One region of the Pantoea sp. SGAir0418 genome, then DNA from elsewhere that is predicted to be linked to it. Evidence: predicted binding sites of a transcription regulator. Region 1 holds the regulator's gene; the other holds the start of a gene.
What was found. Region 1 encodes CRP, which controls carbon source genes, mostly activating them, when cyclic AMP is high. Its sites were predicted from a motif close to ATGTGANNNNNNTCACAT; they were not measured.
Positions count from the first base shown of each region.

Region 1 (5,430 bases):
GATCCCTTTATGACCGATGCGGTGATCCCGCAGCCGCAGCAGTTGTCTGCCACAATTGAGTATCAGCTGACGCAGCAAGGCGGTCACGTCGGCTTCGTGGGCGGCAGCCTGCTGCGACCCAAAATGTGGCTGGAGCAGCGCGTGCCGGACTGGCTCTCAACTTATCTGGATATGTAACTGTGATTATTCCCTGGCAAGAACTCGACCCGACAACGCTGGAAAACCTGATAGAAAGTTTTGTGCTGCGTGAAGGCACCGATTATGGCGAGCAGGAGCGCAGCCTGACGCAGAAAGTGGCCGACGTGCGCCGCCAGCTCGAGCAGGGCGAGGTGGTACTGGTGTGGTCAGAATTGCATGAATCGGTCAATATTATGCCGCGGCGTGAATTTCGCGGCTAATGCGTCAGGCGGCAATTCGTGTTAACAATGCTCATCGCCGGACTTCACAGGGAGCGCTGTTATGTCAGCCAGGCATCCAGTCATAGCCGTTACCGGTTCCAGCGGCGCCGGAACCACCACCACCAGTCTCGCCTTCCGTAAAATTTTCCAGCAGCTGGATCTGCACGCGGCGGAAGTAGAAGGCGACAGTTTCCATCGCTATACCCGTCCGGAAATGGACATGGCGATTCGTAAGGCGCGCGACCTCGGGCGTCACATCAGCTACTTTGGCCCGGAAGCCAACGACTTCGGCCTGCTGGAGCAGACTTTCCGCGACTATGGTCAGAGCGGACTCGGCCAGTCGCGCAAATATCTGCACACCTACGATGAAGCGGTGCCGTGGAATCAGGTGCCGGGCACGTTTACACCCTGGCAGCCGCTGCCGGAAAACACCGATGTGCTGTTCTATGAAGGCCTGCACGGCGGCGTGGTGACGCAGCAGCATAACGTGGCTGAACACGTCGATCTGCTGGTTGGCGTGGTACCGATTGTTAATCTGGAGTGGATTCAGAAACTGGTACGCGACACCAGCGAGCGCGGCCATTCGCGCGAAGCGGTGATGGATTCGGTGGTGCGTTCGATGGAAGACTACATCAACTACATCACGCCGCAGTTTTCCCGCACGCACCTCAACTTCCAGCGCGTGCCGACCGTGGATACCTCGAACCCGTTTGCCGCGCGTGAAATCCCGTCGCTGGATGAGAGCTTTGTGGTGATCCATTTTCGCGGCCTGGAGGGCATCGCTTTTCCTTATTTACTGGCGATGATCCAGGGCTCGTTTATTTCCCACATGAATACGCTGGTGGTGCCGGGCGGCAAGATGGGACTGGCGATGGAGTTGATCATGACGCCGCTGGTGCAGCGGTTGATTGAAGGAAAACGTATTGAATAGCGCAGGCTAATACGCCAGTTTCGCCGTGAGGAACTGAGATCGGGAGCGCAGGGCCGCGCTCCCGGCTGGATTACAGCTCCACCACTTCGTAGCTGTGCGTTATCTCGACGCCCTTGCCCAGCATGATCGCGACCGAGCAGTACTTCTCCGCGGACAGATCCACCGCGCGCGCTACCGCTTTATCGCTCAGCGCTTTGCCGCTGACAATAAAATGCAGATTGATATGCGTAAAAATGCGTGGCGCTTCTTCGCGGCGTTCCGAGGTCAGTTTGACTTCACAATCGGCGACATCGTTGCGCCCCTTTTGCAGAATCGACACCACGTCAATCGCGCTGCAGCCGCCCGCAGCCATCAACACCATCTCCATCGGGCTGGGCGCTTTATCACCGGAATTGCCGTCCATTAATACCTGATGACCGGATGAGGATTCTCCGAGAAAGGTCAGCCCTTCCACCCATTTCACTCGTGCCTGCATTATTCTTTCTCCTGAAGCGGCGGTTTTGCCGCCAGAGTACGCTTTCACCTGACAAACAGCAATGCAGACGCATCCCCCACCTGCTGAAGCGAGACAACAGGAGACAGGTTGCAAAAGCTATGCTACAAACAGTGCTGAAAATATTTTCGTCACGAAAGACGAAAGCGGGACGAATCAAAAGCATCGCTTACGAATCCACCCCCGAATAACTGTCCCTCACGGGAAACGCTGGACGATTTCACCGCCTGACAGGGAAAACTGCCCCCTGTATTTTGGGCACGATTACAACAGAGGATAATAGCGAATGGTTCTCGGCAAACCGCAAACAGACCCTACACTCGAATGGTTCCTGTCCCATTGCCATATTCACAAATATCCATCCAAAAGCACCCTCATCCATCAGGGTGAGAAAGCGGAAACGCTGTACTACATCGTGAAAGGTTCCGTCGCGGTACTGATTAAAGATGAAGAAGGCAAAGAGATGATTCTCTCCTACCTCAATCAGGGGGATTTCATCGGTGAGCTCGGCCTGTTTGAAGAGGGCCAGGAGCGTAGCGCCTGGGTACGTGCGAAAACCGCCTGCGAAGTGGCTGAAATTTCCTACAAAAAATTCCGTCAGCTGATTCAGGTCAATCCGGATATTTTAATGCGCCTGTCGGCGCAGATGGCGCGTCGCCTGCAGGTAACATCTGAAAAAGTCGGCAACCTTGCCTTCCTCGATGTGACCGGCCGTATCGCGCAAACGCTGCTCAACCTGGCGAAACAGCCTGATGCCATGACCCACCCGGACGGTATGCAGATCAAAATCACCCGTCAGGAGATTGGTCAGATCGTGGGCTGCTCACGCGAAACCGTGGGTCGTATCCTGAAAATGCTGGAAGATCAGAACCTGATCTCTGCACACGGCAAAACCATCGTCGTTTACGGCACCCGCTGATTTCTTCTCACCTACGGCGTGATGGCAACATCGCGCCGTTTCTGTTTACGATGAGCTGATGTGGCGTCGAATCATCTATCATCCGGAAGTTAACTATGCGCTGCGGCAAACGCTGGTGCTGTGCCTGCCTGTGGCGCTCGGCTGGCTGTTTGGCGATCTGCAAAAAGGGCTGCTGTTCTCCCTGGTGCCGGCCTGCTGCAACATCGCCGGTCTGGATACGCCACACAAGCGGTTCTTCAAACGGCTGATTGTCGGCGGCGCACTGTTCGCCAGCGGCAGTTTTCTGATTCAGTACCTCACGGCTTACGCTGTGCCGCTGCCGCTGATTCTGCTGGTGTTGCCGCTGCTGGTGGGCGTGACCGGTGAAATCAGCCCGCTGCATGGTCGTTTGCTGCCCGGCACGCTGATCGCCGCCATCTTTACCTTAAGCCTCGTCGGCCGTATGCCGATGTGGGTCCCGCCGCTGCTGTATATCGGCGGGACGCTGTGGTACGGGCTGTTTAACTGGTTCTGGTTCTGGCTGTGGAAAGAGCAGCCGATGCGCGAGACCCTCAGCCTGCTGTACCGCGAGCTGGCCGATTACTGCGACGCCAAATACACCCTGCTGACGCAGCTGACCGATCCGGAAAAAGCGCTGCCGCCGCTACTGGCGCGCCAGCAGAAAGCGGTCGATCTGATCACCACCTGCTACCAGCAGATGCATATGCTGTCCGCCAGCCGTGATAACAGCCATAAACGCCTGACGCGCGCTTTCCAGGTCGCGCTCGATCTGCAGGAACATATCTCGGTCAGCCTGCACCAGCCGGAAGAGGTGCAAAAGCTGGTGGAGCAGAGCCACGCCGAGGCGGTGATCCGCTGGAACGCGAAAATCATTTCGGCACGGCTGCGCGTGCTGGCCGATGCCATTCTCTATCACCAGCTGCCGGAACGCTTCCACATGGAGAAGCCGCTCGGCGCGCTGGAGAAAATTGCCCGGCAGCACCCGGATAATCCGGTCGGTAATTTCTGCCTCTACCATTTCAGCCGCATCGCCCGCGTGCTGCGCACGCAGAAGCCACTGTACACCCGCGACCTGATGGCCGATCGCCAGCGCCGCCTGCCGCTGCTGCCGGCGCTGCGCAGCTACCTGTCGCTGAAATCTGCCGCGCTGCGGACGGCGGCGCGCTTCGCGGTGATGCTAATGTTCGGCAGCGCGCTGGCGCTGTTCTTCAATATTCCCAAGCCTTACTGGATTCTGATGACCATCATGTTTGTCAGCCAGAACGGCTACAGCGCCACGCGCGTGCGCATTCAGCACCGGGCGCTCGGCACCTTCGCCGGCTTGCTGATCGCCGCGGCGTCGCTGCGCTTTGCTGTTCCGGAGTCGATTGCCCTGCTGACCATGCTGGTCATCACGCTCGCCAGCTATCTGATCACGCGTAAATATTATGGCTGGTCGATGATTGGCTTTACGGTGACGGCGGTGTATTCGCTGCAGCTGCTGTCACTGAATGGCGCGCAGTTCCTGCTGCCACGCATGATGGATACGCTGATGGGCTGCCTGATTGCCTTCGCCGGTATGATCTGGCTATGGCCGCAGTGGCAGAGCGGGCTGCTGCGCAATAATGCGCACGATGCGCTGGAGGCTTATCAGGAGGCGCTGCGCCTGCTGCTCGGTCCGGAGCAGGCGCCGGAGAAGCTGGCGTATCAGCGCGTCAAGGTTAACCAGGCGCACAACGCGCTGTTTAACTCGCTCAACCAGGCGTCCACCGAACCGGGCTTTAACTTTCAGTATCTGAAAGATATGCGCCTGTGGGTGACTCACAGCCAGTTTATCGTCGAGCACATCAACGCCATGACCATTCTGGCGCGCGAGCACACCATGCTGACGCCAAAGCTGGCGGAGCGCTATTTGCAGTCCTGTGAAATCGCGCTGCAGCGCTGTCAGCAGCGGCTGGCTTACGACGGGCCGGGCAACGACAGCAATATTCTGGAAGCGCCGGAGAATCTGAATGAGGGGCCGGTGACGATTGTCGAACAGCATGTGAAGCGCATTCTGCAGCACCTCAATGTGATGCACACCATTTCTTCACTGGCGTGGAGCCAGCGCCCGCATCACGGCCGCTGGCTCAGCGTGCTGAAGCCGAAAGGTTAGTTCAGGACTTTCGCGATCGCCCGGGCAAAGCGCGCCATGCCTTCTGCGATATCGGTCGGCTCAATCACCAGCGACGGCACAAAGCGAATCACATCGCTGCCGGCGGTCAGTACCATCAGGCCTTCAGCGGCGGAAGCGTTGAGGATATCGCGCGCTTTGCTGGCGTGCTGCGCGTTGAGTACGGCACCCAGCAGCAGCCCTTTGCCCCGAATTTCACTGAAGATGTCGAACTGCTGATTGATCTTCTGCAGCGCCGAGACAAACTGCTCACGGCGCGCGTCAACACCATTCAGCACCTCGGGCGTATTGATGATATCCAGCGCGGTTTCGGCAATCGCACAGGCCAGCGGGTTGCCGCCGTAGGTGGTGCCGTGCACGCCCGGCGCCATCACCAAGGCGATTTCATGGGTGGTCAGCATCGCGCTCACCGGGAAACCGCCGCCCAGCGCTTTAGCAGTGGTGATGATATCTGGCTTGATACCATAGTGTTCGTAAGCAAACAGCTTACCGCTGCGGCCCATGCCGCTCTGCACTTCATCCAGCACCAGCAGCGCG
Region 1 is NZ_CP027911.1:305,632-311,061, reverse strand. Features, by position in the region: gene C1N84_RS01330 (hydrolase) at 1-177, shown strand, start outside; gene C1N84_RS01325 (YheU family protein) at 180-398, shown strand; gene C1N84_RS01320 (phosphoribulokinase) at 460-1,329, shown strand; gene C1N84_RS01315 (OsmC family protein) at 1,400-1,804, opposite strand; gene crp (cAMP-activated global transcriptional regulator CRP) at 2,109-2,741, shown strand; gene C1N84_RS01305 (YccS/YhfK family putative transporter) at 2,800-4,875, shown strand; gene C1N84_RS01300 (bifunctional acetylornithine/succinyldiaminopimelate transaminase) at 4,872-5,430, opposite strand, start outside.

Region 2 (5,430 bases), 180 kb from region 1:
GCAATGGCGGTTGGACCGGGATGCGGCGGCAGGAAGCAGTGCGTCACCGACAGCGCTGCCACCATCGGCACGCCGACGTACAGCAGCGGCAGTCCGGCTGCCGCCACGATGGTGAACACCAGCGGCAGCAGCAGCACAAAACCGACTTCATAGAACATCGCCAGACCGACGATCAGTCCGGTGACCACCAGCGCCCACTGCAGCCGCTGTTTACCGAACGCGGCAATCAGCGTGGTGGCCACCCGCTGGGCAGCGCCGGTATCGGACACCAGCCGCCCGAGCATGGCACCAAAGCCGAGGATCATCGCCAGGCCGCCAAGCGTGGAACCAATACCTTTCTGAATCGAGGCCATCACATTGAGCGGCGTCATGCCTTCGGCGATACCTACCACCGCCGAGACAAACACCAACGCAATGAAGCCGTTGACCTTGAAGACAATCATCAGAACCAGCAGCAGTATCACACCCAGCACAATTATGGTTATTGGCATTTTTTATTATCCTTAGGAATACAGAGGGGTGTTTAAGGTTTAGGCGCGCGCCGGCAATTACGCCAGCCGCGCCACGCCATTACACGGCGACGCGCATACCGCCATCAACAAACAGCAGATGGCCATTGACGAAATCAGATGCGCCCGACGCCAGGAACACCGCCGCGCCAATCAGCTCTTCCGGCTTGCCCCAGCGCGCAGCCGGCGTACGTTTGGTCAGCCAGCCGGTGAAGGCCGGATCGTCAGCCAGCGTCTGGGTCATCTCGGTGACGAAATAGCCCGGCGCAATGGCGTTAACCTGAATATTGTGGCGTGCCAGCTCCACGCACATGCCGCGCGTCAGCATGGTGACCGCGCCCTTGGAGGCGGCATAGGGCGTGATGGTGTCGCGGCCCAGTTCGCTCTGCATTGAGCCGATGTTGATGATTTTTCCGCGCTGACGCTGCACCATTCTTTTCGCCACGGTTTGTGACACCAGAAACACCGCTGTCTGGTTGACGGCAATCACGTCGTTCCAGTCCTGCTCGGGAAACTCGAGAAACGGCCGGCGGCGCTGAATGCCGGCATTGTTCACCAGGATATCAATCGCGCCCCACTGACTTTCAATCTCCTCCACCGCCTGCTGAACCTGCGCCGACTGCGTGACGTCAAAGGCCTTCGCCCGTGCGTGATAACCCAGCTCGCGCAGTTTCGCCGCGCCCTGCTCTGCGCCGCACTCGGTGGTGGCGTTGATGATCACCTCCGCGCCCGCCTCCGCCAGACCGCGCGCCAGCAGAAAACCGATGCCGCGCGCCGAACCGGTGAGCAGCACACGCTTGCCCGCCAGGGAAAATAGCTGACTCATACTGACTCCTTAAAACGTTAACTGGACTTTCGCCGCCCGGGTTTTATCACCGGCAAACTGCAGCGCCGCGTCGATATCCTGTAAGTCATACTCGCCGCTGAACAGCGGCAGCGGATTGACCACGCCGCCTGCCAGCCAGTCAACCGCCGTGTTGAATTCGTGGGTGAAACGGAAAGAACCGACCAGATTGATCTCTTTGGCGATCAGCATCATCAGCGGGAAATCCGGAATCGTACCGCCCATGCCAACCTGTACCAGCGTGCCTTTGGCGCACACCACGTCGAGACAGCGCTGCAGCGAAGATGGATGGCCGGAAGCCTCGAAAGCGACATCGAAGAAGCCTTTATCTGCAAGGTAAGGCATGAAATCACCGTCAGCAGCGTGGATCACCCCGGTCGCGCCCATCTGCTGCGCCAGGCTGAGCGAGCGTTCGCTGATATCGCTGCAAATAATCTCTGCAGCTCCACGGGCTTTGGCAGCGGCGGCAATCAGACAGCCAATCGGCCCGACGCCGGAAATGAACACGGTTTTGCCGCTCAGATCGCCCGCCTGCTGCGTGGCGTGGATGCACACGGCCAGCGGTTCAGCAAACACCATTACGCTGTCATCGGCCTCCTGCGGAAACGGCACGCACTGCACGCTATCGACCACCTTGTATTGCGTGAAGCCGCCATCCACGTGTGGCAGATACATGGCGCTGCCGAAAAAGCGCATTGAGGTGCACTGATTTTGCTGCTCGCGCAGACAGTATTTACAACTGCCGCACGGCTTTGAGGGATTGACCGCCACTTTTTGATTGGGCTGGAGCTGCGGATCGTCGCTCTCCACCACGTAGCCGATCACTTCATGGCCGAGGATCATCGGCATCTTCACTTCAAAGCTGCCGACTTTACCTTCCTGATAGTAGTGCAGATCGGACCCGCAGATGCCGCCGCGCGTGATGCGCACCAGCGTGCCGGTGCCGTCCCACTGCACCTGTTGCTGTGCGACGCTGACCTGTTTTTTGCCGGTAATGACGCAGGATTGCGTTTCAATGTTCATCGTAGCCCCTTCAGTGCTGTAGCAATGGGGGCTATCACAGCGGGATACGGCCGGCGAAACTGTGACGAACATCACTCAAAGCGATGTTACAAAACGGCTGTTACCGGGAACGTGATGCAGAGAGGCGGAAAAGCAGACGGCGGCCATCCCTGACCGCCTTAAAGAAGGATTAGCTGCCCGACATCAGGTCGTGGCTGTATTTGAACAATTCCGAATCTGAGCGCAGGCCGAGCTTTTTCAGCGCCGACTGCTTTTGTCCGCTGACGGTTTTGCGGCTGCGTTTAAACTTCACGGCAATTTGCGACACGCTGAGCCCATCCAGAAAACAGCGCACCACTTCTACTTCGCGCGGGCTGAGGGTTTTGACCTTCTCATACATATTGCCTTTGCTGGAGAGATCGAGGTTTTCGTTGATGGCGTCTTCATTCATCACGTAGAGGTTTTCCACCTCGTACGCCACTTCCTGTGACAGGAATAGCCGCCCCTGCGCCACCTGACGAATCGCCTGGACGATCTCCTGCATATTGTGGCTTTTTCCAATAAAGCCCTTAACGCCGGCGCTCAGCACCATTTTGACAATCGCCGGACTCTCCATGGACGATGAGATCAATATCTTTTGCTGCGGATAGTGATTTCGCAGCTGTTTCACCAGGGCCAGGCCATCCAGTTCCCGCTCGCCCAGCAAAAAGTCCAGCACCAGCACATCCACCGTAGTGCTGCGCAGCTGACTAAACAATTCATTACTTGAAGACCAGGTCCCGACCAGATGAATATCGGGTTCGTGTTTCAGGCATAACTCGAAAACGGTACGAACCATCGGGTGATCATCAAGGACAGCGACACGCACCTGTTTATTATGTGCATATACCATTCTTTTATTCCTTTATTACAGTCTCAATTTTGTCCAGTACTGATAACCACACCAGTGAAAATGACCTGAAAGTATGCGCTGACCGCTGCCGGGAAAATCGCTTGCAACGGTTTAAACCAAACGTCACCAGGTTAACAAAAATTAGAATTTTGCTTACGCGTTTAACTTATTACCGCTAATTAAAAGGTAGTTTTACCAGATGAATGGACAGCAGCGGTTAGCGGCCCCGGAAAAACTGCGAAAATTCTGACGTAACTCTGCGAATGGACCACATAAGAATTGTCTTGAAAGGTCATTTTATGGATAAACCGTTGAAATATTTGAAATCAAAGCAAAAGCAATATCTAAAAAAAACCACGGATGTTAATAATAAGTTAAACATTCGAGAATGGTCGCAAAATATCCTTAATGCGGCATTAGATCAGGCAGGCGGGAAAAATCTCTTTATACTCCTTTTCCCTTATCGGCATTAATGACTTTATTTTCTTCAGGAACGCACGGTGTTTAATCCTGTTAATTTCATCCGTCTGACGGGCGTGGTCCTGTTTATTTTTTTTGCCGGCGCGCTGCAGGCGCAGGTCAAACCATTGCAGCTTTTAGCGCGTTACGATACCGCACAGCCCGCGCTGCAGCTGGCTGAGCCCATCTCTTCTGCCTTTCGAAATAAAGTGATTAAAGTCGCAGTGGCCGGTAAATCACAGCCACCAATATATATGGATACCGATACGCGCCGCTTCGAAGGCCTGAGCGCCGACTACCTGTCGCTGATTCAAAGCATGCTGGAGACCAGTATTGAGCTTTATCACTTCCCGAGTCATAGCGCCGCGCAGCAGGCGGTGCTGAAAGGCGAAATGCATATGCTGGCGATTTACGTCGCCCAGCCATCGTCACAGTCGCAGCCGCTGCTGGCCAGCGCCCCGTGGATGCTGGATTACAGCGTGATGGGATTGAAGACCGACAGCGACCTTTTTCTCAATAACGGCATGCCCGAGCAAATCGCCTGGTCAGGCACGCCGCTGCAGCGCCAGTACCTGGAAGAGACATACGAAAACGCGCAGCTGGTGCGTTTCCCGGGCTACTATGATGCCGTCGCCGCCACCGTTTATGGTCAGACGGCGCGCGTCTGGGGAAATGCGGCGACGCTGACACACCTCAACCGCTATCTGTTTGCCAACGCGCTTACTATTCTGGCCGATGAGCATACGATTCCGCTCAACGTCGGTTTCGGCATCAGTCCGCTGTATCCTGCGCTGGCCGACGCCATCAACCAGGCGCTGCCGCAGATTCCGCTGTCTATCCGCATGCAGATTGCCAAACGCTGGCAGCTCGATCCCCATCATGTACTACAACGCAATCCGCTGGCGCTGACCGCCGACGAAGAGCAGTGGCTGCAAAACAACATACACATCGAGACCACCTTGCCGCTGGCACAGGCACCGCTCAGTAGCCGGACGCCGGCAGAGCAGTTTCGCGGCATGGCGCCGGACGTGCTGGAGCTGATCACCAGCCAGACCGGCCTGAATTTTGTGGCGCACGCCAGTAATGAACACCCCGGCGGACGTCCTCTGCCAAAGCTGTTTCCGCTGGAAATTCTGGAGCCACAGTTCGAAGCACAACCGGCTCTGATTACGCGTCCGTGGCTGGTTTCGCATTGGGTGATCATCCGCAATCAGCAGCCGGGAAACATTATGGCGCGCGACACCTTTCCGTTTGGTTCGGCGCTGATGCTAAAAAATCCGCTAATGAAAAGCTGGCTGCAGGAGCACTATCCGCACCTGTCGGTCAGCGATACCGATCGTCCGCTGGATGCGCTGCGCCAGCTGCTGGCGCGCAAGGTCGATGCGGTGATCGTGCCGAAAATTTTTGCCGACTATCATCTGCGCAACCATTTTGGCAGCGGGCTGATCGTCGAGGGTACGCTGGGCGCCGATCCCGCACGCTTTGTGATGCGCGTAGAGCCAGGCAATGAGACGCTGATCAGCATTCTCGATAAAGCGTTGCTGGCCATCCCGCCGGAAACGCTGTTTAAGCTGATGGCGCAGTGGCGTCAGGCGGAACCGCCGTTTCTCAGTAGCTCGTGGCAGAACTATAAGCAAACGATTCTGCTGATCGTTTCGGTATCGCTGGGATTGATTCTGTTGATCCTGCTGTGGAACCACCATCTGCGCAAAGTGATTCAGCAG
Region 2 is NZ_CP027911.1:490,268-495,697, reverse strand. Features, by position in the region: gene C1N84_RS02345 (gluconate:H+ symporter) at 1-491, opposite strand, end outside; gene idnO (gluconate 5-dehydrogenase) at 571-1,335, opposite strand; gene idnD (L-idonate 5-dehydrogenase) at 1,345-2,376, opposite strand; gene C1N84_RS02330 (response regulator transcription factor) at 2,546-3,247, opposite strand; gene C1N84_RS02325 (hypothetical protein) at 3,547-3,720, shown strand; gene C1N84_RS02320 (ATP-binding protein) at 3,748-5,430, shown strand, end outside.
Region 2: the regulator CRP is predicted to act here: its motif matches at 2,436-2,453, upstream of idnD (L-idonate 5-dehydrogenase).